DNA from 3 places in the Citricoccus sp. NR2 genome. Region 1 is predicted to be linked to each of the others. Evidence: riboswitches for the same ligand, from Rfam matches in the RefSeq annotation. Region 1 holds a riboswitch; each other region holds the start of a gene.

Region 1 (10,276 bases):
AGTGCCTCGGTGTGGATACGCTCGCCGAGTTTGCGGTCCACGACGTCGGGAATCCACTGCGGGGACCGGGAACGCACCGCGGAAATGAACAGATCCTGATTGGCCCGCACCCAGTCGGTGGCGCGGTCCAGGGCCAGCTCGAAAGCGGGGCGGTGGTGGCCGGCGTCGATCACATTTTGCAGCAATGCAGACAGGGTGGGCGACCATTCGGGGGCCACCACGTGATCGCGGACCAGGGTGGAGATCACATCCTGGACGACGTCGTCGTCGGTCGCACGCAGCACCCCGGAGGCGGCCTGTGCGGCCTCGGCGCCCACCCGCGTCGAGTTCTCCTCGGTAGACAACCAGCCGCCCACCTTCTCGGCGAGGCGCAGGCTGGAGAGGCGCTCATCCATCACCTCGGATTCCAGGAAATTCTGCTGGAAGAACGATCCTAAAGACTCGCCGAGCTGGTCTTTCTTCCGCGGAATGATGGCGGTGTGCGGGATGGGCAGGCCCATCGGGTGGCGGAACAGAGCGGTGACGGCGAACCAGTCGGCCAGGGCGCCCACCATGCCGCCCTCCGCGCCCGCGCGCACGTACCCCAGCCACGGGTAACGGTCCTCGTAGATGAAGGCGATCACGAAAATCACGGCGAGGACGACGAGGACCGAGGTGGCGACGAGTTTCATCCGCTTCAGGGCGGCGGCGCGCTGCTCATCGGTGACGGCGGCGCCGGAGGCAAGGGCAGGCGCGGGAGAACCCGTGGCGGGCGACGCGGGGGTGAGGGTCATGCGTCCAGGATAGTGGCCGGGCGGGTGTGGGCGCGGGTACGCCCCGGGTCCGGGCGGAGGCTCGGTGATGCAGACATTCCGCCCTATGTTGTGATGCAGGGCACTTTTACCTCACTTTTACCTCACTTTTACCGGCGCAGAGCGAGCTCCACGGTGGCGGCGGCAATGGCTTGCTCCTCATCGGTGGGCGCGACGACGACGGGGATCCGGGACTCTGGCGTGGAAATGGTACGCACCGCATCCGAGCGCTGCGTATTCGCCTCCGCACTGTACTCCACGCCCAGGGCGCCGAGACGATCCAGCACCCGGGCGCGGAACGGTGCGGCGTTCTCCCCAATGCCGGCGGTAAACACGATCGCCTGCGCGCCGTCGACCGCCACATGGTAACCACCGATGTACTTCGCCAGCCGATAAGACGCCACCTGCAACCCGGCCTCGGCCTCCCGGTCGCCGGACTCCGCTGCCTCCAGCACCTGCCGCATATCCGTGTGCCCGGTCATGCCCAGCAGCCCGGATTCCTGGTTCAGCACCCGATCGATCTCCTCCACCGTGTAGCCGTGCGCGCTGCACAGGTGCGCGACGATCGAGGGGTCCAGGTCACCCGATCGGGTGCCCATCACCAGCCCGGCCAGCGGCGTGTATCCCATGGAGGTGTCCACGGAGCGCCCGTCGCGGATCGCCGTCGCCGAGGCACCGTTGCCCAGGTGCAGGATGATCCCGCGGAACTCCTCGCGGGGAATGTTCAGGTGCTCGGCGGTCAGCCCGGTCACCAGGTCGTGGCTGGTGCCGTGGAACCCGTAGCGGCGGATCCCGTAGTCGGTGTACCACGTGGTGGGCACGGCGTACTGCCAGGCCTGCCTCGGCATGGTCTGGTGGAACGAGGTATCGAACACCACCACCTGCGGCAGGTCCGGCCACTGGGCGCTCAGGGCGCGCAGCCCCTGCGCCGCCGGAGGGTTGTGCAGTGGGGCCAACGGGGCCAGCCGGTCGATAGCGCGAATCACTTCGGGCGTCACCAGGGCCGGGGCCGAGAAGCGTTCGCCGCCGTGCACCACCCGGTGGCCCGCGGCGTCGATGCTGCGTCCGTCCAGCACGTCCTCCAGTTCGGCGGCGACGTGCTCGAGGGCCTGGGCGTGGTCGGTGATAGCGGATCCGGGCTGGCCGATGCGTTCGATGAGTCCCTTCCCCACCACCGGTTCTGCCGTATCGACGCCGTCGTCGGTGAGCTCACGCAGCTGGTATTTCAACGACGACGAACCGGAATTGATGACGAGAATCAGCATGGCGCTCCTTGAGGGGGTCGGGCGGACCGGCCGGGCCGGGTGGGTGTCTGGCACCAGTGTAGGGCGGGAAGCGCTGCGCTACACTGGGCCGCGGACACGGGGTGCGCGAAGGGCGCTGAGATCACACCCGTGGAACCTGATCTAGCTCGAACTAGCGAAGGGATGTCCGCATGACTTCCGTTTCTGACCCCGTTTCTGCCCCGGTTTCTGACCCGGGGCTATCGCACCCGGCCCTGCGCGCGGGGGTGGTGGGTAATGGGATCGACAATATCCACGTCTTTCTCCCCGTGACGGCGCTGGCCCCGGCCATGCTGGTGCTCGCCGGCCCCGGGGCCGCAGCCTCCACCGGCGCGCTGATTATGGTGGCCATGCTGCTGGGCCGGCCCCTCGGCGGGATCATTTTCGGTCGGATTTCCGACCGGCTCGGCCGCACCCGCACCACCCGGATCGCCATCGCCGGTACCGCAGCCTGCGCGCTCGCCATCGCGGTGATGCCCACCCACGAGCTACTCGGCCCGGGCACGGTGGCGCTGATTCTGGCGCTGCGGTTTATCGGCGGCATTTTTGTGGCGGGTGAATATTCTGCCGCGATTCCGCTGGCCATGGAGTGGTCGTCGGGGCGGCGTCGCGGACTAATGAGCGGCCTGATTCTGTCGATGGCGCCCTGGGCGCAGGCCACGATTGCGTTTTCGGTGGCGGGGCTGCTCGCGGTGCTCGGCCCGGACCAGTACGCAGCGTGGGGGTGGCGGCTGCTGTTCGGCATCGGTGCCGGACTGTCCATCGGGATGCTGATTTACTACCGCCGTCATGTGGTGGATGCCCCGGTGTTCCACCGCCACGCTCATCAGGTGCGCGCTACGGAGACGGGGAACCAGGGCACGGCGCCGAACACCGGGAGAACCGGGATGCGGGCGCTGCTAATGGGCCGGTGGGCGGGTGCTTTTTGGCAGGTGTTCGTGATGATGACCGGGCTCTGGCTGCTCACCGACACCACGGTGCTGTTGCTCACGGAGCGATTGTCTACCGATTCGGGGCTGAACCCGACGGCGGTGCCCGTGGTGATGGGGCTGGCCTCGGTGGCGCAGGCGATCGTGATGGCGGTGGCCGGGCACCTCTCCACCGGGGTGGGTCGGCGCACCCTGTTCCTGTGCTGGGGCGCGGTGGCAGCCGTGGTCGGGCCGGGACTGTGGTGGCTCACCGTGCACGCTGCATCGTGGGAAATGGCGGCGGCCGGGGCGGCCGTGCTGCAGGTAGTCACCGTGTCGGCGTATGGGCCGGTGGCTGCGTATCTGTCCGAGCGGTTCCCCACTGCGGTGCGCTCCACCGGGTACGGTGCCGGCTACAGTCTCTCGTTGGTGCTGCCGGCGCTGTACCCGTTTTACCTGCCGTGGCTGGAGCCGCTGCTGGGCCGCCACGGATCGGTGATGGCGCTGTTGAGTCTGGGCGGGGTGTTGCTGATGATCGGTGCCGCACTCGGGCCGCGGCTGGGACCGGGCGAGCTGGACGATGATCTCGATGCCGTCGCCTATCGCAGTGCTGGACTGGCTGGACCGGCTGCTCAGCCTTCGCCGCGGATGGCGTCCAGGGGTGAGCCCAGCATCAGCAACACCACGTAGACCACCACCACCGCGGCCAGGGCCACCACACCGCTGAGCACCGGGTGGGTGAGCACGACTCGCATCAATCGGTCATGCCACGTGCGGTCGCGCGGATCCTCGGTGGCGGTGCGCCGCCACGCGCCGTCGAGCAGTCCGCGTCGGGTCAGCCACCGTTCCATGGGCACTGTGGCGTAGGGGACGACGGCGCTGCCGATCGCCAGCACGGATACCTTCGGGCTCCAGCGCAGGTTTTTGGAAACCAGTACCGCGGTGGTCGCATAGGAGAGGAACACGAAACCGTGAATGCCGCCGCCGAGGGTGACCGCGAGGTCCCATCCCAGGCTCGCGCGCAGAATCAGCCCCGCGATCAGCAAGGTCCAGGAGCCCGCCTCGGCGATGGCTAGGGTGCGGAACAGGGTGTGCGGCGTGCGAAACACGGGACTCCTCATCGGTGCGGCGACGGTATAGCGGCGGTGCTGTGACGTCCCGGCAAGTCTACGGTTCCGGGGTTTGCGCGCTCGCATCGATCCCGCCCCTGTTCGCGCAGAGCCAGAACCCGGCTGTACTGGCCCCGACTCATCCGGACTCATCCGGTTTTGCTTCGGCTCCGAACCCCTGATGACAGTACCGGTGGTGCACTGCACTAGGGTGAGAGGATGAGCGACCCCGTGAACGAGCGACTCCGGGAGCTGTTGGCGCAGTGCGCCGACGGCAACCAGGACGCGTTCCGGGCGCTCTACGATCATCTGGCCCCGGTGGTGTTCGGTGTGGCGCTGCGGGTGCTGCGCGATCGCAGCCTGGCGGAGGAAACTGCGCAGGAGGTGCTGCTCGCGGTGTGGCGTACCGCCGACCGGTTCGATCCGGCGCGCGGCTCCGTGCTGGGCTGGGCGTCGACGATGAGCCACCGGCGTTCCGTCGACGTCGTGCGTTCCGTGCAGGCGCAGCGGCGTAGGGATCACGCCGAGGGGGTCCGCAGTGCGGTGCCGGTGGTCGCGGAGGTGGAGGAGATGGTGGTGATGGGCGACGACGCCGCCGCGGTGCGCCGCTGTCTCGAGGGGCTGAGCGCGCCCGAACGCGAGGCCGTGCAGCTGGCCTACTACCAGGGGCACAGCTACCGCGAGGTGGCTCAGGAATCCGGCACGCCGGAGGGCACCGTGAAGTCCCGCATCCGCACCGCACTGAAACGCTTGGCAACCTGTTTGGGGGTGAAACGATGATCGGCCGCGATGACCAGCACGACCAGCACGACCAGCATGACCAGTACGACGAGCGCGACGAGCGCGAGCGTGCTGCCGCATTGCTGGGCGCCTGGGCGGTGGACGCCGTCGACCCCGAGGAGCGCGCCCTGGTGGAACGGGTGCTTGCCCGGGACTCGGAGTTGCGGGCCGAGGCGGACGAGCTTCAGCGGGTCACCGATCGGCTCGCCGGATCCTTGGCCGTGGAGCCGCCCGCATCCCTGCGCGAGTCGGTCCTCGGCGCGATATCCTCCGCAGAACAGTCCCACGTCGAGCCCGCAGATCAGTCCGCACCTCAGTCCCGCCGCTGGGGCTGGGCGCTGGCCGCCGCGGCCGCGGTCTGCCTGGCCATCGGCGGCTGGTGGGGGATCACCGCGCTCAATCAGGATTCCATCACCGAACAGGATCAGTACACCGCCCTCGAGCAGGTGCTCCAGGACCCGGACGCCCAGCACTTCACCGCCGAGCTCCCCGAGCAGGGCACCCTCGAGATTGCGCTCGGCTCGGACGGCGCCGGGGTGCTCACCGGGCAGGCCGTGCCCAGCCCCGGAGAGGCCCGCGCTTATCAGTTGTGGACCATCGACGGCGACGACGCCCCGGCCTCGCACGGTCTGGTGGAGATTCACGACGGGCGCGTGCTCATGCCGCTGGACGGCGTGCCGGCCGGTGCGGTCGTGGCGCTGACGGTGGAGCCCGCAGGCGGTTCGGAGCAGCCCACCACCGATCCGATCCTCGCCGTCGAGACGCAGTCCAGCTAAGCCCCAACAACACCCTGATCAGCCCAGCCCCGGCGAGCCCTGACCACCCCTGGCCGAAACCGCCCCGGTGAGTAGACTGGTGACATGGGACACATTGTGGTGGGAATTGACGGATCCGAGAACAGTCTGCACGCCTTCGACCATGCCCTGACCCTGGCCCGGGGCCGCAACGCCGCCCTGCAAGCGGTCGCCGCCTATACGGAGCCCGGCTATGGGTACACCCCCGCGGCCGCCTCTGCCTCCCGGGCCGGAGACGCCCGTACCCTGGCCCGGGCCGCCCTCGATGAGACGGTCGCCTCGGCCGGGCTCAGCGAGGACGAAGAACGCCGGGTCACCACCACCGTGGTGGAGGGCGATGCTGCCAAGGCTCTGATCGAAGCCTCCGCCACCGCCGATCTCACCGTGGTGGGTCAGCGCGGTCGCGGCCGGATTTCGGGCCGGTTCATGGGAAGCGTGTCCTCCTCGGTGGCCGCCCACGGGCAGTGCCCCACCCTGGTGATCCCGGGACACACTGGACCCCACGACGACGCAGAGCCCAGTTCGGCGGCAGACCTGCTCAGCGAAGATCTGAAAGCCGCACTCGATGCAGCCGCGGCCGAGCGCGGAGACGGACTGGCCCGCGGCGCCCACGCCTCCGCGGATGCCGGCGACGACGTCGAGAAGATGATGGACTTCTCCGGCAGCGTGGCCGTCGGGATTGACTTGCAGGCCGAACCGATCACCCTGGCCCTGGTGGCCGCGGAGTACGCCGCGCAGCTGGGTCACACCCTCACGCTGGTGGCCGCACACCGGTTCTCCGCCACCGCCTGGGGTCCGGTCTCGCCGATCTACGGGGCGCAGGTGCCGCAGATGCGCCGCGATTTCGCGGATCGGCTGGAACTCATTGCGGGCAAAGTCGCCGAGAAAACCTCGGTTCCGGTGCGTTGGCGGTTTTTCGACGCCGCCCCCGCCACCGCCCTGGGGGCGGCTTCGGCCACCGCACCGCTCGTCGTGGTGGGCACCCGTGGCCGCGGCGGATTCGCCGGACTGCTGCTGGGTTCCGTGAGTCAGTCGCTGCTCAACCGCACCGATGCGCCGGTGCTGGTGGTCCCGCACACCCGAGAAGGCTGAACCTGCCCAGCCCAGCCCAGCTAGTTCACCCTTGTTCAGCCCTGTGCCTGAAGGGCGGTGATCGCGACCGTGTTCACGATGTCGTCCACCGTGCAGCCGCGGGAGAGGTCGTTGACGGGCTTGTTCAACCCCTGCAACACCGGGCCCACCGCCACCGCACCCGATGACTGCTGCACCGCCTTATAGGTGTTGTTGCCGGTGTTGAGGTCCGGGAAGATAAACACCGTGGCCTGCCCGGCCACCTCGGACCCCGGCATCTTCGACGCTGCCACCGAAGCAGACACGGCGGCGTCGTACTGCAGCGGCCCGTCCACCTTCAGCTCCGGGTGCTGGGTGCGCACCAGCTCGGTGGCCTCGCGCACCTTGTCCACCGCCTCGCCCGATCCGGAGGCGCCCGTTGAGTACGACAGCATCGCCACCCGCGGGTCGACGCCGAACTGGGCGGCCGTCAGTGACGACGCATACGCAATATCCGCCAGTTGTTCCGCATTCGGATCCGGGTTCACCGCGCAGTCGCCGTACACCAGCGCCCGGTCCGGCAACAGCATGAAGAAGACGGAGGAGACGATCGATACCCCGGGGCGGGTCTTGACGAACTCCAGCGCCGGGCGGATCGTGTTCGCCGTCGTGTGGGCCGCCCCCGACACCATGCCGTCGGCGTCGCCCAGCTGCACCATCATGGTGCCGAAATACGCACCCTCGACCATCACCTCGCGTGCCCGATCCAGATCCACCCCGCGGTGCGCGCGCAACCGGGCATACTCTTCCGCGTAGCGCTCGCGGTTCAGGGCATCGGCCGGATCCACCAGCTCGAGCCCGGTCAGGTCCACACCCTCCTGAGCGGCGACCTCCCGCACCCGCGCCAGGTCACCGAGCACCACTAGGTCACACACGTCACGACGGCGCAGAATCTCCGCCGCGCGCAGAATCCGGGGGTCCTCGCCCTCGGGCAGCACGATGCGCTTCCGATCAGCCCCGGCTCGGGAAATCAACTGGTGCAGGAACCGCAGCGGGGTCACCCGGGTGGGTCGGCTCAGCTCGATCCGGCTGAGCAGCTCATCGGCGTTCACCCGCTGATGCCAGGCCCCCAGGGCGGCGGCGGTTTTGCGGGGCTGCGCGGAGGAGAGCTCCGAGCGCACCGACGCCACCTGCTGGGCGGTGCCAAACGTGTCTGCAAAGGAGATGAACACCGGGAATGGGGCGTGGGCGTACAGCCGCTGAATATGTAGGTTCGGCTCGATCCCGTTGGTGAGAATCATGCCCGCCGGCACCGGGAACTCCGGTGTCAGCGACGACGCTATCGTGGCCAGCACCGCATCGGAGCGGTCACCGGACACGATCACCAGCGCCCCCTCCCGCAGGATCTGCAGGAAGTTTCCGCCCTCCATCGACACGGCTTTCACTTCGGAGACATCGCGGTCCAGGTGCTCGGAACCGGCCACCTGCTGCAGTTTCAGTGCGTCCGCAATTTCCGCCACCGAGGGCAGGCTCAGCTCGGCCAGCTCGGGGAGCACGTAGACGGTGCGGCGGTGCTTGCCCGGGCGGATCGCCTGCGAGATCTCCTCGATCCTGGCCGGATCGGCGCGATTGACGATCACGGAGAGCAGGTCCACCCCGGCGTCGTCGAGGGTGTGCCGGGTCAGGTCTACCGCGTCGGCAGTCTCGGCCGGGTCGAGTCCGACCGCGGGCACCACCGCCACCACCGCGGCGTTCAGATTCCGTGCCAGCTCCGCGTTCAGCTCCACTTCGGCCGCGGATTCGGCAGTCACCAGGTCGGTTCCCTCCACCACGACGACGTCGCAGTCGGCGCTGATCTGCTCGTAGAGGGCGACGCTGCGTTCCTGGATCTCCTCGTGCCGGCCCGCCGTCATCAGGGACCGGGCTTCGGCGGCGGTCATCCCACCGCGTGCCAGCTCCGCGCTGAGCCGAAACTGCTCGCGCATCAGCAGCACCATCGGGTCACTGTCGACGTCGTCGCCGGGCACCACAGGCCGGAAGTAACCGATCGATCCGGAGCGTTTGTACAGCGAGTCCGCCAATCCGAGGCTGACCAGCGACTTTCCGGCCCCGGCGGTGGTGGTGGCAACAAAGATTCCCTGACCCATGCGTTCCACTATAGGTGTCACCCGGGGCTCGACAGTGTTACCGGGGACATCCGATCAGGCACACTGGGGGAATGATCGTTGCATTCTCTGTTTCTGTGTCCGGCCAGGGCTCCGCGGGCCCCGATGCTGCCTCCGGTTCTGCCGACGGCACCGCTGAGGGGTCGGTGAGCCACGCGGTGGCCGCGGCCGTCGAGGTGGTGCGCGGCTCCGGGCTGGACCACCGCACGTCCTCGATGTTCACCGAGATCGAGGGGGAGTGGGACGAGGTGATGGCGGTGGTGAAGAACGCTGTCGACGCCGTCGCCCCCTATGGCGCCCGGATTTCCCTGGTGCTGAAGGCCGACATTCGCCCTGGTCGCACCGGTGAGATCGAGCACAAGATTGCCCGGGTGGAACAAGCCCTGGCCGAGCGGCAGTGACGTTCCGGTCTGTGAGGTTCGGACGTCGACGCCGCGGTGAGCCGCGCACCCCGGGGGAGTCCCGGTATTACGTGCGTGCGGCCGACCCCGCGGATCTACCTGCCGTGCTGGCGATGAAGCTGGCCAGTTGGCGCGAGGCGTACGGTGAGCTGCGCGACGCCGAATTTTTCGACCGCGCCGAGGCCACCCTCGAACAGCAGGTCGAGCATTGGGCCGGGCTGCAGCACCGCGGCACCGGAATATGGCTGGCCGAAGACCTCACCGATCGCGTGGTCGGAATGGCCTCGCTCGATCCGGGCGAGACTGGCGAGCTGGGCGAACCAGGCGCGCCAGGACCAGCCCAGCTGACCACCCTGTACGTGTTGGCGGAGGCTCAGGGCACCGGGGTGGCCGACGCTCTGCTGCGCGCCGCCCTGAACCACGCGGCGCCGAGCCTCACTCCCGACCCAGCCATACCCGACCCACCCCTACCCGACGTCGTGCTCACCGTGCTGGAAAACAACCCGCGCGCCATCGCGTTCTATACCCGGCACGGATTCGAACAGGTCGGTGAACCCATCGAGATGACCGGGCCCTGGGCTGGATTGCGCGAAATCCGCATGGTGCGCCGCGGGGACCGCTCATGGTGAAGCATTCCCCGGTCAACATCGTCCCCGGGCTGTACCCGATCGACGCCGGCACCGCCGAGATCAGCGAGGACCCCTTCACCCCGGGGTGCTGGTTGCTCACCCTCAACGGCGCGGAATCCTCGCAGCTGAACCCCGATCAGCCCACCGTGCTCGGATTCGAGTACATGCGGTGGATCGCCGCCGTCATCGGGCACCGCTTCACCACGGACACCGCCCTGAAGGTCCTGCACCTGGGGGCGGCCGGCTGCACCCTGGCCCGCTGGGTCACCGCCCTGTACCCGAAAGCCCACCAAGTCGCCGTCGAGTATGACGCCGGTCTGGCCGCCCTGGCCCGCGACCGTTTCGGCCTCCCTCGCGCCCCGGCCC
Region 2 (10,276 bases), 410 kb from region 1:
ATGTGGTGACGTCGATGACGGACGCCGAAGCCCGGAATCACGGGATGGACCGCCTGCCGGGGCGCGAACAGCGGTACGCCCGGGCCGAGGAGTTTATCGTGGCCATGCAGGGATTGTGGGACTCCTGGGAGGACGGCGCGGTGCGGGCGGACCGGGACGGAGCCTACCTGGATGCCGCGCGAATTCACCCGGTGGACCACCGGGGACGCTACTTCGAGGTGGCCGGGCCGCTGACGGTGCCGCGTTCACCGCAGGGGCGGCCGGTGGTGCTGCAGGCCGGGGCCTCGGAGCCGGGGCGCGCGCTGGCGGCACGCTACTCGGAGGGGATCTACGCGGTGGCGTGGGATGCGCAGGCGGGCCGACGGTATCGGGCGGATCTGCGACGTCGTGTGGCCGCGGCAGGCCGGAACCCGGACGACGTCGTCGTGATGCCGGGCCTGGTGACCGAGGTAGCCTCCACCGAACGGGAGGCCAGGGCGCGGCGGGCCGAACTGGATGCGCTGCTGCCGGTGGCGGAATCGTTGCGTCAGCTGTCGTTCTTTGTGGGTCAGGATGCCTCCGACTGGGAGCTGGATGCGCCCGTGCCGGAGCTGCCGCCCGTGGAGGAATTCACGGGGCCGGTGGGCCGCTATGCCACGGTGCTGCGGATGATCGAGACCCGGCAGCCCACGGTGCGCGAGTTGTTGGGGTTGCTGGCGGCCGGGGGTGGGCACGCCACGCTGATAGGCACCCCGGAACAGGTGGCTGAGACGATGCTGAACTGGGTGGATTCCGGGGCGGCGGATGGGTTCAACCTGATGCCGCCCACCCTGCCGGGGTCGCTGGAGGACGTGGTGGAGCAGCTGGTGCCGGAACTGCAGCGCCGGGGTCGGTTCCGGCGCGAATACCGGGAGACCACGTTGCGTGAGCGGTGGAGTCGGGAGTGAGGCGGGCCGAGTGAGGGCAGGCTCGGCTCATTTCGGCACATAGGCCTGTCGCCGGATACCCTGGAGAGGTGAACCCCTTGAATTGGAACATGCCGCTGGTCTGGGTATGGCTGGCGCTGTTCTGCATTGTTTTCGCCCGGGCCGGGGCGACCTACGTGGTGGGCCGGCTGGTGCGCCGCGGTGCCGCGCGGTTTGAGCGCGCCGAGAAGTTGCTCGCTTCGCCGTCGTACCTCACGGCCGAAGCCCGGATTAATCGCTGGGGCGCCCCGGTGGTGGCGGTGAGTTTCCTGACGATCGGGTTCCAGACCCTGGCAAACCTCAGCGCGGGCGCCACTCGGATGTCGGCCTGGCGATACCTACCCGCACTGGTGGTCGGCGGCGCGGCGTGGGCGACCATCTACTCCACCATCGGATTCGTGGGGTTCGAGGCGGTCTCCCGGGCCTATGCGCGCTGGCCGGTGGGCACCGTGGTGTTCGGGGTGGCGGTGCTGGTGGCCCTGGTGCTGCTGGTGACCGTGCGCCGGTTGCGCCGTCCGGTGGGGTCGCTGGAACGTGCCGGTGCGGAGGTGTCCGACGCCGTCGAGTCACCCACGTGAGATCGGACACATCCGCAGGTGCCTGACCGTTAGACTGGCGTCATGAGTGACGCAGAGATGGCGGCATCCGTGACCCTGCGATCCATGGCGGAGATCGCCGAGCGGGCGGGAATTCCGCAGGACGCCCTGATCCCCTATGGTCGGCATGCCGCGAAGATCGACGTCGCGCGCCTGGGGGAGCTGGATGCGGCGGATAAGCCGGAGGCCTCCGTGGTGCTGTTGACCGCTATCAGTCCCACCCCGGCGGGCGAGGGCAAGACCACCGTGACGATCGGCCTGGCTGACGGGCTGCGCCGCACCGGCAGCAACGCCATGGTGGCGCTGCGCGAACCCTCGATGGGCCCGGTGTTCGGGATGAAGGGCGGGGCCACCGGTGGCGGGCGCGCGCAGGTGGCCCCGATGGACGCGATCAACCTGCACTTCACCGGGGACTTTCACGCCATCACCTCCGCCCACAACCTGCTGTGCGCGCTGATCGACAATCACCTCCACCACGGCAACGAGCTCGACCTGGATCCGCGCACCATCACCCTGCGCCGCGCCCTGGACGTGAACGACCGCTCCCTGCGCCAGGTGGTGAACGGGCTGGGCGGTCGGGCCTCGGGAGTGCCGCGCGAGACCGGTTTCGAAATCACGGTAGCCACCGAAACGATGGCGGCGTTTTGCCTCGCCGCCGACCTGGAGGACCTCACGGAGCGACTGGGTCGGATCATCATCGGGCGGACCCACGACGGCGAGGAGCGCACCGTGGCCGACCTGGGAGAGCAGGGCGCCCAGGGGGCTATGGCGGTGGTGCTGAAAGACGCGGTGCTGCCGAACCTGGTGCAGACCCTGGAGGCCACCCCGGCGGTGGTGCACGGCGGACCGTTTGCCAATATTGCGCATGGAGCGAATAGCATCATCGCGCTGAACACCGCCCGCCGGCTCGCCGACGTCGTCGTCACCGAAGCGGGGTTCGGGGCGGATCTGGGCGCGGAGAAGTTTATGCAGATCACCGGGCCGACCGCGGGCGCAATGCCCAACGCCGTCGTGGTGGTGGCCACCGTGCGCGCGCTGAAATTCAACGGGGGCATGGGATTGGCCACGCTGAACGATCCGGGCACGGCCGGCCTTGAGGAACACCTGGCCGCACTGGAGGCCGGAGTCGTCAATCTCGGCCGCCACGTGGAAAACATGCAACGCTTCGGGGCGCCGGTGGTGGTGGCCATCAACCGCTTCACCCAGGACGACGACGCCGAACTGGCTTGGCTGCAGGACTGGTGTCGGGACCAGGGGGTGGCCTGTGCGGTAACCGAGGTGTGGGCACACGGCGGGGCGGGGGCCGAGGAGCTCGCCGGGCACGTGCGCGCCGCCCTGGAGCAGGGGCGCACCGCCGAGGGGCTGTTCACGCCCGAGACCGGGGCGCGGGAGAGGATCGAGCGGATCGTCACCGAGATCTACGGTGGGGCCGGCGTGGAATACTCTGCGCTCGCGGCGCGGCAGCTGGCTGACCTGGAAGCTGCGGGTGAGGACCGGGTGCCGGTGTGCATGGCGAAAACCCCTTACTCGTTCTCCGATGACCCTGCACGGATGGGGGCGCCCGAGGGCTTCACCGTGAGCATCCGGGAACTGCGACGGCGACCGGGTGCGGGATTCCTGGTGGCGCTGACCGGGCAGATCCTTACCATGCCCGGGCTGCCGCGCCGTCCCGCCGCCGACGGGATGAGCGTCGTCGACGGTCAGATCTCGGGGCTGAGCTGACCCGCAGCTGCGGCTCGGTGTTTGCGCCGCAGCAGTAACCTGGCCGGCGCCCTTCCGCGCACTGGGCCTGGTGGCCTACAGTGGTGGGAAGTGACGCGGGGTGCCGCCGATCCTTGTGGGATCCGGGCGGCTGAGATAACACCCGTTGAACCTGATCCAGTTCGTACTGGCGAAGGGACGTCCACAGCGAGGTGTCGGTTTGCGCATCCCGGTGGTCTCTCTTGGCCACCGTCAGAAAGGCCCACCGTGACCTCAGCTACCGTCGCCTCTCCTCCCACCACCCCGGGCACTGCGTCCCGACCGGTTTCTGCCGCCCCTGACCTGAGTGACCGCATCGTCGTCGTCACCGGAGGCGCTCGCGGCCTGGGCCGCCACCTCACTGAGGCGTTTCTCGAAGCCGGAGCGCGGGTGGTGATCGGGTACCTTTCCAGCCGAGACGCCGCCGAGGAACTAGTGGCGCGGCACCCGGATCGAACCGTGGCCGTCCGGGCTGATGTGCGCCACCGTGACGAGGTGCAGGCCCTGGTGAGTGCCGGGCGTGAGCGGTTCGGGGTGCCGGTGAACGTCGTCGTCAACAATGCCCTGGTGAACTTCTCCTTCAACGGGGACGCGCGGCCCAGCGTCGAGCAGATCACCGGCGCGGATTTTGCCCGCCAGTACGAGGGCGCGGTGGAGGGTGCACTGCACCTGATCCAAGCGGCGCTGCCGGACTTTGAGGAGGCCGGGGAGGCGCGGGTGATCAATGTGGGTACGAATCTGGTGCAGAATCCGGTGGTGCCATACCACGACTACACTGCGGCGAAGGCGGGATTGTTGGCGCTGACCAGGACGTTTGCCGCCGAGTTGGGTCCGCGCGGGGTGCGGGTGAACATGGTTTCCGGCGGACTGCTGCGCAGCACGGATGCGTCGTCGGCCACTCCGGACGAGGTGTTCGACGCGATTGCCGCCGCCACGCCGCTGCGCGAGGTCACCACCCCCGCCCAGTTCGCCGACGCGGTGCTGTTCTTCGCCAGTGAGGGATCCCGGGCGGTCACCGGGCAGAACCTGGTGGTTGACGGCGGGCTGGTGATGAACTGATGACGACGTTTCCCGAACTGGATCTGCTCCGCGAACGGGCGCCGTTGGTCCAGTGCCTGACCAATACGGTGGTCCAACAGATCACCGCCAACGTGTTGCTGGCCGTGGGTGCGGCCCCGGCGATGGTGGCGCACCCGGTAGAGGCCCCCGAATTCGCGCGGGTGGCCGACGGGGTGCTGGTCAACCTCGGCACCATCTCCGATGCGACAGCCGACGCGATGCGTGCCGCGGTGGCTGCCGCCGGCGAGACCGAGACTCCCTGGGTGTTGGACCCGGTGGCGGTGGGTGGACTCAGCGTGCGCACCCGGCTGGCTCACGAGCTGGTGGAGGGGCGGCCGAGCGCGATCCGCGGCAACGCCTCGGAGATCCTGGCGCTGGCCGGGGCCGGTTCCGGGGGCCGCGGGGTGGATGCCACCGACGCCGTCGATACCGTGCTGGACTCCGCCCGGGCCCTGGCCGAGCGCACCGGGGCCGTGGTAGCGGTGTCCGGACCGAGTGACGCCATCGTCTCGCCGGGGCGGGTGAGCCAGGTGACCGGCGGGCACCCGGTGATGCAGCAGGTGATCGGCACCGGATGTTCCTTGGGCGCGGTGACGGCGGCGGCCCTGGGGGCCGTGCGTTTCGGAGTGGAGGTTCACTCCGATCACGACGCCGTGCTCGCCGCCCACGCCCTGCTCTCCGCGGCGGGCACCCTGGCGGCCGAGACCACTGTGCGCCCCGGTAGCTTCAGCGTGGCCTGGATGGATGCCCTCCACGAGCTCACTCCGGAACGGGTCGGCGAGCTGGTCACGGTGGAGGAGCGCGCATGAGCCCCCGCGAGCGGGCCGAGCGCGCCGCCGCCATCGACTGGTCGCTCTACCACGTCACCGACACCGGGTACTCCGGCGGCCCGGCCCGAGTGCCCGAGGTGGCGGCCGCGGCGGTGGCTGGGGGTGCGACCGTCATCCAGGTACGCGACAAAACCCTCGACGACGACGCCCTGATCCAGCTGGTGCGCGCCTGCCGGGTCCGCATCGTGGAGGAGGTGGGGGTGGCCCGTTTCGAACAGGTCCCCCTCTTCGTCAACGACCGGCTGGAGGTGGCCCGCGTCACCGGCTGCCACCTGCACGTGGGCCAGTCCGACGATTCCGTCGCCCGAGCCCGTGGCGTCCTCGGCGAGAAAGTGCTGATTGGGCTGTCCACTTCTTCGGCAGCTGAGGTGGACTCTGCTGCCCGGGCCGAGGGCGATGCCCGCCCGGATGTGATTGGCATTGGCCCCGTCTGGGTCACCGCCACTAAGCCCGACGCCGCCGAGCCTTTAGGGATCGATGGCCTGCGAGATCGGCTCCGGGTTCGCGACGCAGCCTGTTCCCAGCACCCCGAGGCGCCCGCACTGCCCGCGGTCGCCATTGGCGGCATTGACCGAGAGCGCGCCCGCTCGGTCGCGGCCACCGGAGTCGACGGGATCTGCGTGGTGTCCGCGATTGCTTCCGCGCCGAGCCCGCGTGTTGCCGCTGCTCGACTGCGCGAGGAGGTGGCATGCGCCCGCCCACAGCCTTGACCATTGCCGGCTCGGATTCCTCCGGGGGTGCGGGCATTCAAGCCGATCTGAAAACCTTCACGGCCCTGCGCGTGTACGGTGCCTCGGTGCTCACCGCGCTCACCGCGCAGAACACCCAGGGCGTGCAGCAGGTCATCCCGGTGGCCCCGGCCGACGTCGTCGCTCAACTCACCTCGGTGGTGGATGATGTGCCGATCGATGCCACGAAGATCGGCATGCTGGGCAGCCCGGAGGTGGTTGCCGCGTTGGCCGAACTGATAGCCCGTCGGCGTCAGGATCTGGGCACCCTGGTGGTTGACCCGGTGCTGGTGGCGACGTCTGGTGATGCGCTGACGTCGGACGATGCCGCCCATACCCTGCGCGAATTACTGCTGCCGCTGGCGGATGTGCTGACGCCGAATCTACCCGAAGCCGCCCGGTTGCTGGGCACCGAGCCCGCCGTGAACCGGGCACAGATGGTGGAACAGGGTCGGGCGCTGCACGAGCTGGGTGTGCCGGTGGTGGTGATGAAGGGCGGGCACCTTGCCGCGGCTCTTCACGACGACGCCGGCTCATCGGAGGTCACCGACGTGGTGGTGCACCGCGACGGCGTCACCGAACTGAGTAGCCCGCGAGTTACCACCCGCAACACGCACGGCACCGGCTGCACCCTGTCGTCAGCGATCGCCGCCCACGCCGGGCGCGCCTGCCATACCGGGGGCCGACTCGAGGTGCCGGAATGGGTGGACGCGGTGCGCGCCGGACGCGACTACCTGCACGAGGCGCTGGTGGCCGCCGCGGACTGGCAACTGCCGGTGGCTCCGGAGACCGGTCACGGCCCGGTGAACCACCTGCACGCGATCAGCGCTCGATCTCCCCGCGAATGAAGGCTTCCACCAGCTCGTGCGCTTCCTGGTCGTGGTGCTGCACGGGCGGGGACTTCATGAAGTAGGACGACGCCGAGAGGATCGGACCGCCGACGCCACGGTCGGCGGCGATCTTCGCGGCGCGCACGGCGTCGATAATCACGCCGGCCGAATTCGGGGAGTCCCACACCTCGAGCTTGTATTCCAGCGAGACGGGGGCGTCGCCGAAGTTCCGGCCCTCCAGGCGCACGAACGCCCACTTGCGGTCGTCCAGCCAGGCCACGTAGTCGGACGGGCCGATGTGGACGTCGTCGTCGGCCAGTTCGGCGCGCACATTCGAGGTGACAGCCTGGGTCTTGGAGATCTTCTTGGACTCCAGGCGCTCGCGCTCGAGCATGTTCTTGAAGTCCATGTTGCCGCCTACGTTGAGCTGGTAGGTGCGGTCCACGGTCACGCCGCGGGACTCGAACAGCGCAGCCATGGTGCGGTGGGTAATGGTGGCGCCGATCTGGGACTTGATGTCGTCGCCTACGATCGGCACGCCAGCGTCGGTGAACTTCTGCGCCCACTCCGGGGTGCCGGCAATGAACACGGGCAGAGCGTTGACGAAGGCGACCTTCGCATCAATAGCAGCCTGTGCGTAGTGCTTAGCGGCCTGCTCTGAACCCACGGGCAGGTAGCAGACCAACACGTCCACCTGGCGCTCACGCAGCACCTCGGCGACGTCGACGGGCTCGGCGTCGGACTCCTCGATGGTCTCGCGGTAGTACTTGCCCAGGCCGTCCAGGGTCGGGCCGCGCTGCACACTCACGCCGGTCGCAGGCACGTCAGCGATCTTGATGGTGTTGTTCTCGGAGGCGCCCAGCGCGTCCGCGATGTCGAGTCCGACCTTCTTCGCGTCGACGTCGAACGCAGCCACGAACTCGAGATCCGAGACGTGGTAGTCGCCGAACTGTACGTGCATCAGGCCGGGAACGCTCTCCTCGCTAGAGGTCTCGCGGTAGTACTCCACACCCTGGATGAGGGACGTGGCGCAGTTGCCCAGGCCTGCGATCGCAACGCGAATGGGGTTCTTCGACACCGGTACTCCTTTGGCGACGGCGACGTTGCCGTTGATTGATGTAGACGAAACGTGGAAACAAACCTTTCTTACTGTACGCCTTCTGGTGTAGTTAAGCGCGCGCCGCGTGAGTGATGACACGTTCAGGATGAGATCGACCGCCGGTGTCTAGACTGGCGGCATGCCCGAGTCACCTCCCCGGCGCCTGCCCGCGGTGTCACCCACCCAGGACGACAGTCTGCTTGCCGCGCTGCGCCGTGGCATCGGCGGACCCGTGGGTGCGCACACGGTTCCGGGCCGGAGCGCGGCCCGCTTTTTCACGCCTTTTCGGGTGCTGATTCTGCTGACCACCCTGGCCGCCGTCGTCGCCGTGTTGCAGAAATCGTTCTGCCGGATCAACGGCTGGGGCCAGCCCGATGTGTACTTCGCCGGCTGTTATTCCGACTGGACTGCCCTCTACGCCGGGCGCGGCCTGGCGGAGAATGCTTTGGCCCCTTTCGCTGACGGCTCCACCTTCGAATACCCCGTGCTGGCCGCGCTCGTGGCCTCCATGACGGCAATGATCGCCCAGACGCTGCCCAGTTTCGGGGCGTCCGCCTCGCTGATCTACTTCGATGTGAATTTCTTGTTCGTGTTCGCCTTGTGGGTGGTCACGGTGATAGTCACGGCCCGGTCCGCCGGGCGCCGGTATTGGGACGCGGCCATGGTAGCGGTGGCGCCCGGAATCATCCTGGCCGGCAGTATCAACTGGGACATGTGGGCGGTGGCCCTGATGATGCTCGGGATGTGGTTGTTTGGCGGAGGCAAACCCGGCTGGGCCGGTGTGATGCTGGGTCTGGGTGCGGCGATGAAAGTTTTCCCGATGTTGCTGTTGGGGGCGCTGCTGATCTTGGCCGTGCGGAGTCTACGCTTCGCCCCGCTGGCCTGGACGGTGCTGGGCGCCGTCGTCGCGTGGCTGGTGGTGAATCTGCCGCTGATGATCGCCAACCCCGAGGCCTGGTCGCTGTTCTACACCTTCTCCTCCGAGCGCCCGCCGGGGTGGTCCTCTATCTGGCAGATCTACAACGAGGTGCTTCCCGATGGTAGCGCGCTGGCGGTGACGGGAGCGAGTCTGGGCACGTTGTCGGTGGTGTCTTTCGTGCTGTGCTGTGGCGGAATTTTCCTGCTCGGCGTGTTGGCTCCCCACCGGCCTCGTTTCGCTCAGTTGGCACTGCTGATCGTGGCCGCGTTCATCCTGTGCAACAAGGTCTATTCGCCTCAGTTCGTGTTGTGGCTGGTGCCGCTCGTGGCGTTGGCTCTGCCGAATTGGCGGGATTTCCTGATCTGGCAGTTGGCCGAAGTTCTGCATTTTTTTGCCATCTGGGCGCATCTGTCTTCGCAGGTCTCGGGACATGAGAACGTGCATCAGTTGGACTCGTCGATCTACGTGATGGCTGTGCTGGCTCATGTGGCTGCCACCGTTTATCTGATGGTGCGTGTGGTGCAGCAGATCCTGCGCCCAGAAGACGACCCGGTGCGCCGGAGTCTCCCTGCCCAGTCCGAGCGTCCCACGACGGTGCCGGTGGGGACCCGGAAGCTCAACGCGACGCATTGGGACCCGGGCGATCTGGCGGCTCAGTCCATTGATGATCCTCAGGGCGGCCCCTATGATGGGGCAGCCGATCGGGCGCCCTGGCTGATTCGGTCGACGACGGCCGACGTTGACACCCGAATTTAGCGGGCGATCTCGATCCGACGTGGCGGTCCCTCGAGGCGGGCGACGGCGATTTTCACTTCGGTGAGCTCACCCTGGAGTCCGTCGAGACGCTGATCCAGCTTGTCGAACCGACTGTCCATTTTCGACTCGAGCGAGGCAACGCGTTGCGCGAACTTGGAGTCGAGCGCGTCGTCGCGGTGTGTGAACTTCGCGTCCATCTGGTCGAATCGGGCGTCCATTCTCGACTCGAGGGAGTCGATGCGTTGCGTGAACTTTGCGTCCATCTGATCGAAACGGGCGTCCACCTGCTTAAATCTGGAGTCCGCTTGCTCGAACTTTTGGTCCATGCGCTTGATGAACCACGCGAAACCAGAGAAGGTCGAGGCAACAATGGTCACCACCACGGCGACCGCGGAGATCACCACCGTCAACACTTCCACCGACAGGTACATACCTCCATTCTGCCCAGTCTCTGGGTCGGAGACCAGTGGGTTCTCGGAATGGTCCAGGAATCTACCGACGCGACAATGGGCGGGAAGGTCGCCACCGCTGTTGGTGTGGACGACCCGCGCCCGGTATCTACGTGTGGAGGAGTCCACCGGCTACGGTAGAACCATGAGCGTGACGAGCCCCACTGAGCACTCCACCGATTCCTATCTCGACGATCTCTCAGACTTCATCACCGCCAGCCCCTCCAGCTATCACGCAGCGGAAGAAACAGCCCGCCGTCTCGAAGCGGCCGGCTACCGCCGGCTCAACGAATCCGAGCCCTTCCCCTCCGAAGCCGGAGGCTACG
Region 3 (10,276 bases), 750 kb from region 1:
TCAGTCTCCTCGGCATCGTCGAGGTCGGTCAGTTCCTCCTCGTGCACTGCTCGCAGCAGCACGAGACCCACTCCAGTGAACGCCACGGTGATCACGATCCCGGTCAGGGCCAGCGCCTGGGGTACCGGGTCCGGGGCCTCGCTGCGCACGGCGAGCCCGACCAGGATCATCAGAGTGCCTCCGCCGGTGATGTTCAGTGCGATCAGCCGAGACAGCGGCTCCTCCACGGTGAGCAGACGGATCAAGGCGATCCCCGTCAGCAGAGCTCCCAGCCACAACGTCAGCTCACTCATGATCGGCTTCCTCGGGCCGAGGCCAGGAATACCACGGCGAGGCTAGCGCCGATGCTCACAGCCAGCAGCGTCTCGAGCACCACGGTGACCACACCGGCCCCCTCACCGCGCAGCATCAGCCACGACTCGCCGAGCACCAGCCCGCCCACGCCCACGGCCACGAAGCCGAGCACTCCGACCACCAGCAGCGCCGTCAGTCCGGTTCCGGGGGCGATGGCGCGGAAACGCGAAGCGTGCAGCAGGATCAGCACGGCTGCACCAGCGGCGCCGGCTTGGAACGCGCCGCCGGGCTGGGAGGAGCCGGCGAACAGCACCCAGGCCGCCAGCAACAGCGCCACCGGGGCGACCAGGCGCACGAAGAGCCGCAGCAGTGGTGCGTCGTCGTCAGGTTCAAGGACTCCAGCATCACCACTGTCCGAGGTGACGGGCTGAGGGTTCGAGGCGGTCCCGGACGAGCGGACGAAGGCCAGTGCCACCACCACGGCGACCAACAGCACCACCATCTCCATCAGGGTGTCGAAGGAGCGGAGATTCAGCAGCACCCCGGTGATGCCGTGCTCCACCCCGGTGGCCGGCAGCGCTCGCTCCACCTCGGCACCGAGCCCCGGCTCCGCGGCAGGCGATGTTGTCTCAGACACCGGCACAATGCGCGCCAGCGCAACCCCGAGCCCGGTTCCCAGGCCTGTCCCGAGTGTCAGGCCGAGCAGACCCCGCCCGCTTACCCAGCGTCGCCCAGGGGTCTCGGGCAGCAGGGTGGCCACCCAGCCGAAGAGTGCCCCCGTCACTCCTGTGCCGATTACCGCCTCCGCCAGGGCCACATCGGGGACCCCGATCATCGCCCAGTAGCCGCTCAGCAGCACGCCGAAGACCAGAAACAGCACCACGGCGGTCATCCGTCGCGGAGCGTAGAGGGCGAGCACGGCCGCGACGAGCACGACGGCGGCCAGCACCACGTGCACGGCGTTCACGTCACTGGGCGGAATCACGCGTCGTCGTCCCGTGAGAGCAGAGTGGCTGCCGTGGCGGCGGTTGCCAACGCGAGCAGCCAGACAAGCAAGACCTTCAGCACCGCCGCCACCGTATCCATTTGGACCATCACGGCCAGGGCCGCGAACCCCAACCCCAGGGAGTCGGCCTTGGTGAGCGCGTGCAGGCGGGATCTCAGGTCGGGGAAGCGGAGCAGACCCACGGTTCCTGCAGTGAAAAACACGGCCGCGCCCAGAGCAGCCAGCACGGTCACCGCATCGGCAAGCACACTCATGAAGCGGACCGTCTCTGCGTTTCGGCGGCCAGGCGCACCACAACGATCACGGCGGCTAGGGCTACCAGGCCCAGAGCGATGTCGCGCAGCGCCGGCTGGTCTGTCAGCACCGATCCGATCAGCATGATCCCTGCCCCGGTCGTGCCGGCGAAGAGCACACCTGTGAGGCGATCGCGCCCGGTGGGTCCGCGGACCACACGCACCAGACTGATCAGCACGTTGACCGTGAGCAGAATGAGGAGCCCGGTGAGGGTCATCTCGACAATCATGGCTCTCCTGTGAAGACGCATGTGGCCACGGCACCTGGTGGTTTTCGCAGTTCCATCGATTTTCCAGCCTACGTGAGATCGCCGATGCCTGACCACGCGTCGAGGGCGCTATGCTGGATGGACATTCGACAGGGGAGCACCCACGCTGGTGCTGAGAGTGCGCGACGCAAGCGCAGACCCTCGAACCTGCTTCCGGTTAGCACCGGCGAAGGAAGTCGAGAATTCTCTCCCCGCACGGATTCTGCCGCACGCGGTGGGCTCCGTGCGGCCCCTCCACTTCACCGACGGAGGATCCATGCTCAACCCAACCCGTTCGCGCCGCACGCGCACCACCCTCACCCTCTCCGGCCTTGCCGTCGTCAGTACTCTGGCGCTGGCCGGATGCTCGCTGACCGGAGGATCTGGTGACTCCAACGGCTCCGATGAGGCTGGGGGATCCGGCGGCACCGTGACCATCATGACCCACGACTCGTTCGCGATCTCCGAAGAGCAGATCGCCGAGTTCGAAGAGCAGACCGGCTACGAGCTAGTCACTACCGCGCCCGGGGACTCCGGCGCCCTGGTGAACCAGCTGATCCTGCAGAAGGACTCCCCCACCGTGGACGGGGTGTACGGCATCGAGGACTACTCCACCGCCCCGTTAGTGGACGAGGGGGTCATGGCTGAATACTCCTCCGAGGCGCTGCCCGATTCCGCACAGGAGCTGCTGGCCGACGGCGACGCGGCTGGCTACTTCACCCCGATCGATCAGGGCCAGGTGTGCATCAACGTGGACGACGCCTGGTTCGAGGACGATGCCCGCAACACCAACGAGCTGGCCGCCCCCACCTCGCTGGAGCAGTTGCGTGATCCGGAGTACGCCGAGTTGCTCACCGTGATCGACCCGAACACCTCCTCCCCCGGGCTCGCATTCCTTGCGGCCACCGCCACCGCCTACCCCGACGGCGAATGGGAGAACTACTGGAGTGACCTGCTCGACGGCGGTGCGACCGTGGCCTCCGGCTGGTCGGACGCCTACTACGTGGAGTTCTCCGGATCCAGCGGCGAGGGCCCCTCCCCGCTGGTGCTGAGCTACTCGTCGTCGCCCGCTTATGAGCCCACCACCAGCATCATCGAGGACTCCTGCTCCCCGCAGGTCGAATACGCCGGGGTCGTCGAGGGCGCGCAGAATCCGGAAGGCGCCCAGGCGTTCATCGACTTCCTGCTCGCCGAGGACTTCCAGGCCTCGCTGCCGGAGGCGATGTACATGTACCCGGTGGACGACAGTATTGAACTTCCCACCGAGTGGACCGAGAACGCCCAGCTCGCCGAGGACCCGATCCGGCCGGACACCGCCGAGGTGGCCGAGCAGCGCGCTGACTGGCTGTCCACCTGGACCGAGCTCTACGAGTCCTGACCCTGCACCGCATCGGCCGGCCCCTCGCATGGACGCTGGCGGGAACACTCCCGCTGGCGTTCCTTGCCGTGTTCTTCGTATGGCCCGTCGGAGCCATGCTGACCCGCGGGTTCCTCGGCGAGCACGGGGTCGACCTCACCGGGTTCGCCGAAGTGCTGGGCAGTGCGCGCAGCTGGCGGATCATCGGGCACACCCTGTTCATGGCGGTTGCTGGCACGGCGGGGGCGGTGCTGCTGGGCATCCCCGGCGCCTACATCCTCTACCGGTGCCGGTTCCCCGGTCAGTCGGTGCTGCGCGGAATCTCCACCATCCCGTTCGTACTGCCCACCGTGGTGGTGGGGGTGGCCTTCCGTGCCCTGTTCGGCCCCGGCGGGCCGCTGCAGTTCCTGGGTCTGGACCAGACGACAGCGGCGGTCGTTCTCGCGATGGTGTTCTTCAACTTCTCGGTGGTGGTGCGCCAGGTGGGCGCGCTGTGGCAGGTGCTGGATCCGCGCACCGTGGATGCCGCGCGCACCCTGGGCGCCTCCCCGCTGCGCGCGTTCACCACCGTCACCCTGCCCGCGCTCGGACCCGCCATCGCCTCCTCCGCGGGGTTGGTGTTCCTGTTCTGTTCCACCGCCTACGGCATCGTCCGCTCGCTGGGCGCGCCGGGTGTGGGCACCGTGGAAACCGAGATCCACCGGCAGACCCACGTGTTCCTGGATCTGCGCACCGCCGCGGTGTTCTCGGTGCTGCAGTTCGTGTTCGTGCTCGCCTCGGTGGGGCTCACCCAAGTAGTACTGAAGCGCACCACCACCGGGCTGCGGCTGCAACAGTCCCACACCCACCGGCCCACCCGCGCCGACGTCGTGCCCCTGGGCCTCACCCTGGCCACCGTGGTGCTGCTGGTCGCCGGGCCCCTGGTGTCCCTGGTGGTGCGCTCGTTCCGTACTGCTGGCGAGTGGAGCGTGACTAATTACCTGCTGCTGGCCACCAGCTCCGGGACCGGGTACGCCGGCGGTGCCACGGTGCTCGAGGCACTGGAGCATTCCGTGCGGATCGCCGTCGACGCCACGTTGATCACCCTGGTGATGGCGGTGCCGCTGGCGTTTCTGCTCACCCGCCCGGTGCGCACCGTGTGGGGGCGGCGGCTGCAGCGCGGCATGGATGCGCTGATCATGCTGCCGATCGGGGTGTCCGCGGTGACCATCGGCTTCGGCTTCGTGGTCTCCGTGCAGCTGGCCGCCCCGCAGCTGGCCTACTCCGGCGCCCTGGTGCCGCTGGCCCAGTCGGTGGTGGCGCTGCCGATGGTGGTGCGCACCCTGGTGCCCGTGTTAGGTGCGATCAGTCCCCGGCTGCGCGAGGCCGCGGCCACCCTGGGCGCCTCCCCGCTGCGGGTGCTCGCTACCGTAGACGGGCCGTTCCTGCTGCGCGGTCTCGGCCTGGCCACCGGTTTCGCCTTCGCCATCTCGCTGGGCGAGTTCGGCGCCACCAGCTTCCTGGCCTCCCCCGAGCGCCAAACCCTGCCGGTGCTGATCGTCCAATTGCTCGGCCGCCCCGGCGCGGACAACTACGGGATGGCGATGGCCGGCTCCGTGCTGCTGGCGGTGATCACCGCCGCCGTGCTGCTGATCTGCGAGCGCTTGCGCCCACGCGCCCTGCGCGACCGCGCCCCCGAACAGACGCTGGGCTCCAGCCTCGCCACGCCCTCAACCCAGAAAGTCGGTGCCCTGTGAGTGCCCCCGCCGTGGAATGTCAGCAGGTGTCCATCACCTACCCCGATGGCTTCACCGCGGTACAGGACATTGACCTGGCCGTGGCCCCCGGGGAGATCGTCGCCCTGCTCGGGCCCTCCGGCTCCGGCAAGTCCACCCTGTTGCGCGGGCTGGCCGGCCTGGAGCGTATCACCTCCGGGCGGGTGTTGATGGACGACGTCGTCGTGGACGGCCCGGGCGTAATCCCGCGTCCCGTGCATCAGCGAGGCTGCGGCATGGTGTTCCAGGATGGCCAGTTGTTCCCGCACCGCACCGTGGGCCGAAATATCTCGTACGGGCTGGAAGCGTCCGGGATGCCGAAGCCGCAGCGCCGGGAGCGCGTGGCCGAGATGCTGGAGCTGGTCAGCTTGGAGGGGTTCGAGAATCGCCCGGTCACCACCCTGTCGGGCGGGCAGGGCCAGCGGGTTGCCCTGGCACGGTCCTTGGCGCCGCGGCCGAAGCTGCTGCTGCTCGACGAGCCGCTCTCCGCCTTGGATCGCGACCTGCGCGAACGCCTGGCCGTGGACATCCGTCAGATCCTGACGTCGACCTCCATCGCCGCGGTCTTCGTCACCCACGACCACGACGAGGCTGCCACCGTCGCCGACCGCATCGTCACCATCGACGCCGGTCGGATCATCACGGCCTAGAGATGACACTTTTTGACGCTCCGGTTGTCACTCCCGTAGGGCACTCCACCACCATGGAGGGATGATTCTCACCGGCCTTGTCCTGGGCACCGTGCTCGGCTTCGTCTTCCAACGGGGTCGCTTCTGCGTTACGGGCGCCTTCCGCGATCTCTTCACCCTCAAGTCCACCCGATGGTTCACCGCGTTCATGATCGTGGTGGCCGTGCAATCCATCGGAGTCTTCGTGCTCGATGCGTTCGGGGTCATCTCCCTGGAGGCCAGCACCTTCCCGTGGCTGGGCACCATCATCGGCGGATTCATCTTCGGATTCGCCATCGTGCTCGCAGGCGGATGCGCCACCGGTACCTATTACCGTGCCGGTGAGGGCCTGGTGGGATCCTGGCTGGCGCTGATCTTCTACATGATCGGCGCCACCGTGTTCCGCGTCGGACCGCTGTCCGGCACCACCGACGGCATCCGATCGATCGAGACGCAGAACGGCTCGTTCCAGGAGGCGCTGGGCGTGAGCCCCTGGATCTTCGTCGCCATCCTTGTCGCGGTGGTCGCGGTGGCCGCCGCACGCCAGCTACAGCGGGAGGGTCAGCGTCCTCGGGTCACCCTGCCCGCGTCGAAGACGGGGCTGGCCCACCTGCTCACCGAGAAGCGCTGGCACCCCTTCGCCACCGCGCTCGTCATCGGCGCCCTGGCCACCCTCGCCTGGCCGCTGTCCTGGGCCACCGGTCGCGAGTCCGGCCTGGGCATCACCGGACCCACCGTGAACAGCATGCAGTACCTGGCCACCGGCGACGCTGAGCTCGTCGACTGGGGCGTGATGCTGGTGCTCGGCCTGCTCGTCGGCTCCTTCATCGCTGCCAAAGCGTCCAATGAATTCAAGATCCGCGTCCCTGACGCCCAGACCACGGTGCGCTCGATCATCGGCGGCATCCTCATGGGGTGGGGCGCAGCCTGGGCCGGTGGCTGCACCATCGGCAACGCCATGGTCAACACCGCGACCTTCAGCTTCCAGGGCTGGACCGCTCTGCTCTTCATGGTGCTGGGCACCGGCGCCGCAGCGAAGATCTTCATCATGCGCCACCAGGGTTCCGGTAGCCGTCCCGCGCCGGCTCCCACCCCCGTGGGCGCGAATCGCTGACCCACCAACACCACCGAACCTCAACCGAAAGAGAGACTCTCATGGCACAGCACATCCTCGAGACCGACGGCCAGGTCTGCCCCTTCCCCCTGGTGGAAGCCAAGCAGGCCATGGAGCACCTGCCGGCGGGTGACGAGCTCGTCATCAACTTCGACTGCACCCAGGCCACCGACTCGCTGCCCGAGTGGGCCGCCGAGAACGGCTACCCCGTGACGGAATTCGTCAAGCGCGGCGCCGCCGAGTGGTCGATCACCGTGCAGAAGCCTTGACCAGAACTGACGACGCCTTCGCGTCGCCGGGCTTTTCACCCCGCGGGTGCAAGTGCGGCGCGGAGCCTGTCTTTCTCCTCCGTGCTCAAGGAAGCGCGCGACGTCAGGGTCGGCGCCGATCCGACGAGCAATCGAGTGTAGGGGTGCTGCGGGTTTCCGATGACCTGCCTGGTGGGCCCGTCTTCGACAATCTCTCCCCGGTAGAGCACCACGGTCCGATCGGTCACGCCGCCCACGGAGCCGAGATCATGCGAGATGAAGATCAGTGAAATGCCGCGGCTGCGCAGCTTCTCCAGCAGTTGCAGGACCTGCACGCGGTTGGCCGCGTCCAGGGCGCTGACCGGCTCATCCAAGATGAGCAGATCCGGTTCTGTGGCCAACCCCCGAGCCACGGAAACGCGCTGCCGCTGACCTCCGGAGAGCTCAGACGGGAACCGGTCCAGCAACGCGGTGTCGAGATTGACGTCGATCGCCAACTCCTCGACGCGGCGGCGGATCTCCTCACGGGAACGCACACCGCGGATCTTCAGCGGCTCCGCCAGCGACCAGCCAACAGTCTGGTCCGGGTCGAGGCTGCGCAGCGGGTCTTGGAACACATACTGCACGGTTCCTGCTCGCCGCAGCGCGTTCCACTGCCGCGGAGAGTAGTCAGACAGGGAACGATCGCCCAGGTTGATACGGCCTCCTGTGCTCGGTGCCAGGCCGAGGATCGTGCGTGCCAGGATCGTCTTCCCGGATCCGCTCTCGCCGATCACGCCCACCGATTCGCCTGCGCTCACCGCGGACCGACTGGGCTACCACACCACCCTCATCCCCGAGCTGTACCTCAACGACCGCAAGGGCATTCACGCGCCCAGTCTGGAAGCCTGGGCGCTGACCTCGGCGGTGCTGGCGGTGACCCAGAATCTGCGGGTGATGACGGCGATTCGTCCCGGGTTCCACCACCTCGCGGTGGCTGCCAAGCAGATCTCCACCCTGGACTCCATAGCGCCCGGCCGGCTCGCGCTGAGCACCACCCCGTTCAGCTACGACGGCGACTTCTTCACGCTCACCGACACGATCGTGGAGCCGAAGCTCTCCGGGGAGCTCGGCATTTTCGCCGGTGGCGAGTCGGAACAGGGGCGCGAGGCGATCGCCGGTTTCGCCAACGCCTACGCCATGCACGGCGGCACAGTGGAGGAAATCCGGGAGAAGATCACCGACATGCAACGTCGTCGCGCGGCCAAGAATCTCCCGCCGCTGGGCGAGTTTGCCATGTCCGCCTACGTCATCGTGCGAGACACCGAAGCCGAAGCCCAGGCCGAGCTGGAGCGGATCACCACGGTGGACCCCGATTCCCCCGGCTACGCCTCGTTCCAGGAGTTCACCGCGAACTCGGCGCTCGACGTCGAGGTCTCCGCTTGCGAGTACGCGGTGGGCACCCGGGGGCTGCGCCCGCACTTGGTGGGCACCGCCGAGCAGGTGGCAGAGAAGATCCGCGCCTACGAAGAGGCCGGGCTCACCCTGCTGCTCATCCAATCGTCCCCGATCGAGGCCGAGCTGGAGCGCATCGCCGCCGAAGTGTTCCCACTCGTGCGCCGCACCCCGGTCACGGCATAACCGGGGCGAGCCGTCCCGCAGTGGCGTCGGCCACCCGCTACGCCAGCTCGTCCACGGAGGATTCGTGCAGCTGCGCCAGCGACAACCGGAGCCGCTGCCGTCCGGGGTCCTCGCTGACGTGAGAGGCGGCGGCAACGTCGACGACGATGCCGTGGGAGCTCAGTGCCAGGGCGGCGGCGCGCTCATCGGCCAGCAGAGCGGCCAGGGTGTCCTGAAGCAGACGGCTATTGGAGGCCACTCCGCCGCTGCGCTGATGAATCGCGGCATCCACCAGGTGTCGGGCGCCGCCGATCACCGAGGTGCGCAGATCAATCCCGAACGCCCGGCAGTATTCCTGCACCCGGATCGTCTGGTCCGGCAGCCGCCGCCCCAGGGTGCGCACCGGCACCGGGGAGAGCGGACCCAGCACATCATCTTCGACGACGTTGACGTCCGTACCGTCCAGCAAGTCCGCCAGTTCCTCGGCGCGGCCCGCGCTGAGCACCAGCGGTCATCCACCCGGTCGCCTCGAACGGCCAGTCGAGGGCAACAGGGCCGGGTCGGGGCTACAGAACAGAAAGTCGACGTCGGACCACGCCGCCGGCGCTTCTTCTCGGCGTCCTCGGTGCGCGTTCCCCAGTACCCGGGTGCCGCCGCGCTGGCGGGTTTCGATGAGCTCGCGGAGACTCTCCGCCATACCAAGAACCTCCGTCGCCGACATCAGCTCGACGAGTCCGCCCGCGCTGATGTCCGCCATCGCCTCAGCCTCCTGTCATCACGTCCCCCACCAGTGTAGGCAAGCGCAATAGAAGAGCACGACGCTCAGGAATTCATCGTCATGTTCAGGGCATCACGGCTGCGGGTAGTAGTAGAAGGTCCCGCCGTAGCGTTTGGGGCTGCTGTAGAGCACCTCACTGCAGGGAATATCCACCCAGGGGCTCCCGCCTTGGGCAGCACGGTAGGCGCGCTGTGAGTTGAGCTTGGCCTGGCACCCGAGCTTCGTGCTGGCCTCAACGTAGACCAGCACCGGCTTGACCGACGCCTGCGCGGCCGGGGCTGCCATGGTCAGGGCACCACCGGCCAGGGCCAGTGCCGACAGTGATGCGAGGACATTCTTCGTTCTCTGTCTCATGCCCGGCAACTTACCCGAACAGATTTCCCCAGCCCAGGGTTCGCGGAAAGCGATGAGACAAATTCTACGAACTGTAGAAGAATGGAGGCGGACCCCCGCACATCTTCTACAGGAGGAGCATCATGCCTCGCCTCACTATCGGCCTCGGAGCCGTCCTCATCGTCATCGGCGCCATTTCCTACATCGCCACCTCATTCGCCAGCTGGACCGCCCTGATCCCGGCGATCCTGGGTGCGCTGATCCTCATCTCGGGCCTGATCGCTCTGAAGAACCAGATGGTCGGCGTGCACATCGGCCTGCTGCTGGCGGTGATCGGTGCGGCCGGCACCCTGATGAACGTGATGCAGCTGCCCGACCTGTTCGCCGGTACCGCGGAGCGCCCGGCCGCCGTCATCGCCTCCTCCATCACCTTCGTGCTGCTGGTGATCTACGTGGTGATGGGGGTGCGCTCCTTCATCTCCGCGCGCCGCTGGAAGCGCGAGCAGGCCAGCGTCGAAGCCTGACAGCCAGCCTGAGTTAACCTCCGCCGCCAGACGACGCGATCCCTCTTGGGTGGGGCGGTG

The links. Region 1 has a riboswitch for thiamine pyrophosphate ahead of O1A05_RS02460 (MFS transporter). Riboswitches for the same ligand answer to the same signal wherever they lie in the genome.
Region 2: it holds a riboswitch for thiamine pyrophosphate, as region 1 does, so the genes downstream of both, O1A05_RS04315 (3-oxoacyl-ACP reductase) here and O1A05_RS02460 (MFS transporter) in region 1, are expected to answer to the same signal.
Region 3: it holds a riboswitch for thiamine pyrophosphate, as region 1 does, so the genes downstream of both, O1A05_RS05960 (thiamine ABC transporter substrate-binding protein) here and O1A05_RS02460 (MFS transporter) in region 1, are expected to answer to the same signal.

The regions. Positions count from the first base shown of each region.
Region 1 covers NZ_CP115154.1:518,605-528,880, reverse strand. Annotated here, with positions in the region: gene O1A05_RS02470 (DUF445 domain-containing protein) at 1-773, opposite strand, end outside; gene O1A05_RS02465 (acetate/propionate family kinase) at 902-2,056, opposite strand; TPP riboswitch at 2,144-2,236, shown strand; gene O1A05_RS02460 (MFS transporter) at 2,227-3,672, shown strand; gene O1A05_RS02455 (DUF3817 domain-containing protein) at 3,615-4,091, opposite strand; gene O1A05_RS02450 (sigma-70 family RNA polymerase sigma factor) at 4,311-4,871, shown strand; gene O1A05_RS02445 (anti-sigma factor) at 4,868-5,647, shown strand; gene O1A05_RS02440 (universal stress protein) at 5,732-6,757, shown strand; gene pta (phosphate acetyltransferase) at 6,793-8,862, opposite strand; gene O1A05_RS02430 (thiamine-binding protein) at 8,934-9,281, shown strand; gene O1A05_RS02425 (GNAT family N-acetyltransferase) at 9,293-9,910, shown strand; gene O1A05_RS02420 (spermidine synthase) at 9,904-10,276, shown strand, end outside.
Region 2 covers NZ_CP115154.1:930,558-940,833, forward strand. Annotated here, with positions in the region: gene O1A05_RS04300 (NtaA/DmoA family FMN-dependent monooxygenase) at 1-926, shown strand, start outside; gene O1A05_RS04305 (DedA family protein) at 995-1,522, shown strand; gene O1A05_RS04310 (formate--tetrahydrofolate ligase) at 1,565-3,262, shown strand; TPP riboswitch at 3,349-3,457, shown strand; gene O1A05_RS04315 (3-oxoacyl-ACP reductase) at 3,509-4,339, shown strand; gene thiM (hydroxyethylthiazole kinase) at 4,339-5,148, shown strand; gene thiE (thiamine phosphate synthase) at 5,145-5,879, shown strand; gene thiD (bifunctional hydroxymethylpyrimidine kinase/phosphomethylpyrimidine kinase) at 5,858-6,745, shown strand; gene O1A05_RS04335 (inositol-3-phosphate synthase) at 6,720-7,805, opposite strand; gene O1A05_RS04340 (glycosyltransferase family 87 protein) at 7,966-9,501, shown strand; gene O1A05_RS04345 (response regulator) at 9,498-9,932, opposite strand; gene O1A05_RS04350 (M18 family aminopeptidase) at 10,096-10,276, shown strand, end outside.
Region 3 covers NZ_CP115154.1:1,270,758-1,281,033, reverse strand. Annotated here, with positions in the region: gene O1A05_RS05980 (NADH-quinone oxidoreductase subunit K) at 1-293, opposite strand, end outside; gene O1A05_RS05975 (hydrogenase subunit MbhD domain-containing protein) at 290-1,279, opposite strand; gene O1A05_RS05970 (cation:proton antiporter) at 1,276-1,554, opposite strand; gene O1A05_RS05965 (hypothetical protein) at 1,551-1,823, opposite strand; TPP riboswitch at 1,944-2,054, shown strand; gene O1A05_RS05960 (thiamine ABC transporter substrate-binding protein) at 2,119-3,219, shown strand; gene O1A05_RS05955 (ABC transporter permease) at 3,315-4,934, shown strand; gene O1A05_RS05950 (ABC transporter ATP-binding protein) at 4,931-5,602, shown strand; gene O1A05_RS05945 (YeeE/YedE family protein) at 5,664-6,734, shown strand; gene O1A05_RS05940 (sulfurtransferase TusA family protein) at 6,776-7,003, shown strand; gene O1A05_RS05935 (ABC transporter ATP-binding protein) at 7,039-7,758, opposite strand; gene O1A05_RS05930 (LLM class flavin-dependent oxidoreductase) at 7,715-8,602, shown strand; gene O1A05_RS05925 (hypothetical protein) at 8,640-9,086, opposite strand; gene O1A05_RS05920 (hypothetical protein) at 9,093-9,338, opposite strand; gene O1A05_RS05915 (hypothetical protein) at 9,432-9,713, opposite strand; gene O1A05_RS05910 (hypothetical protein) at 9,836-10,216, shown strand.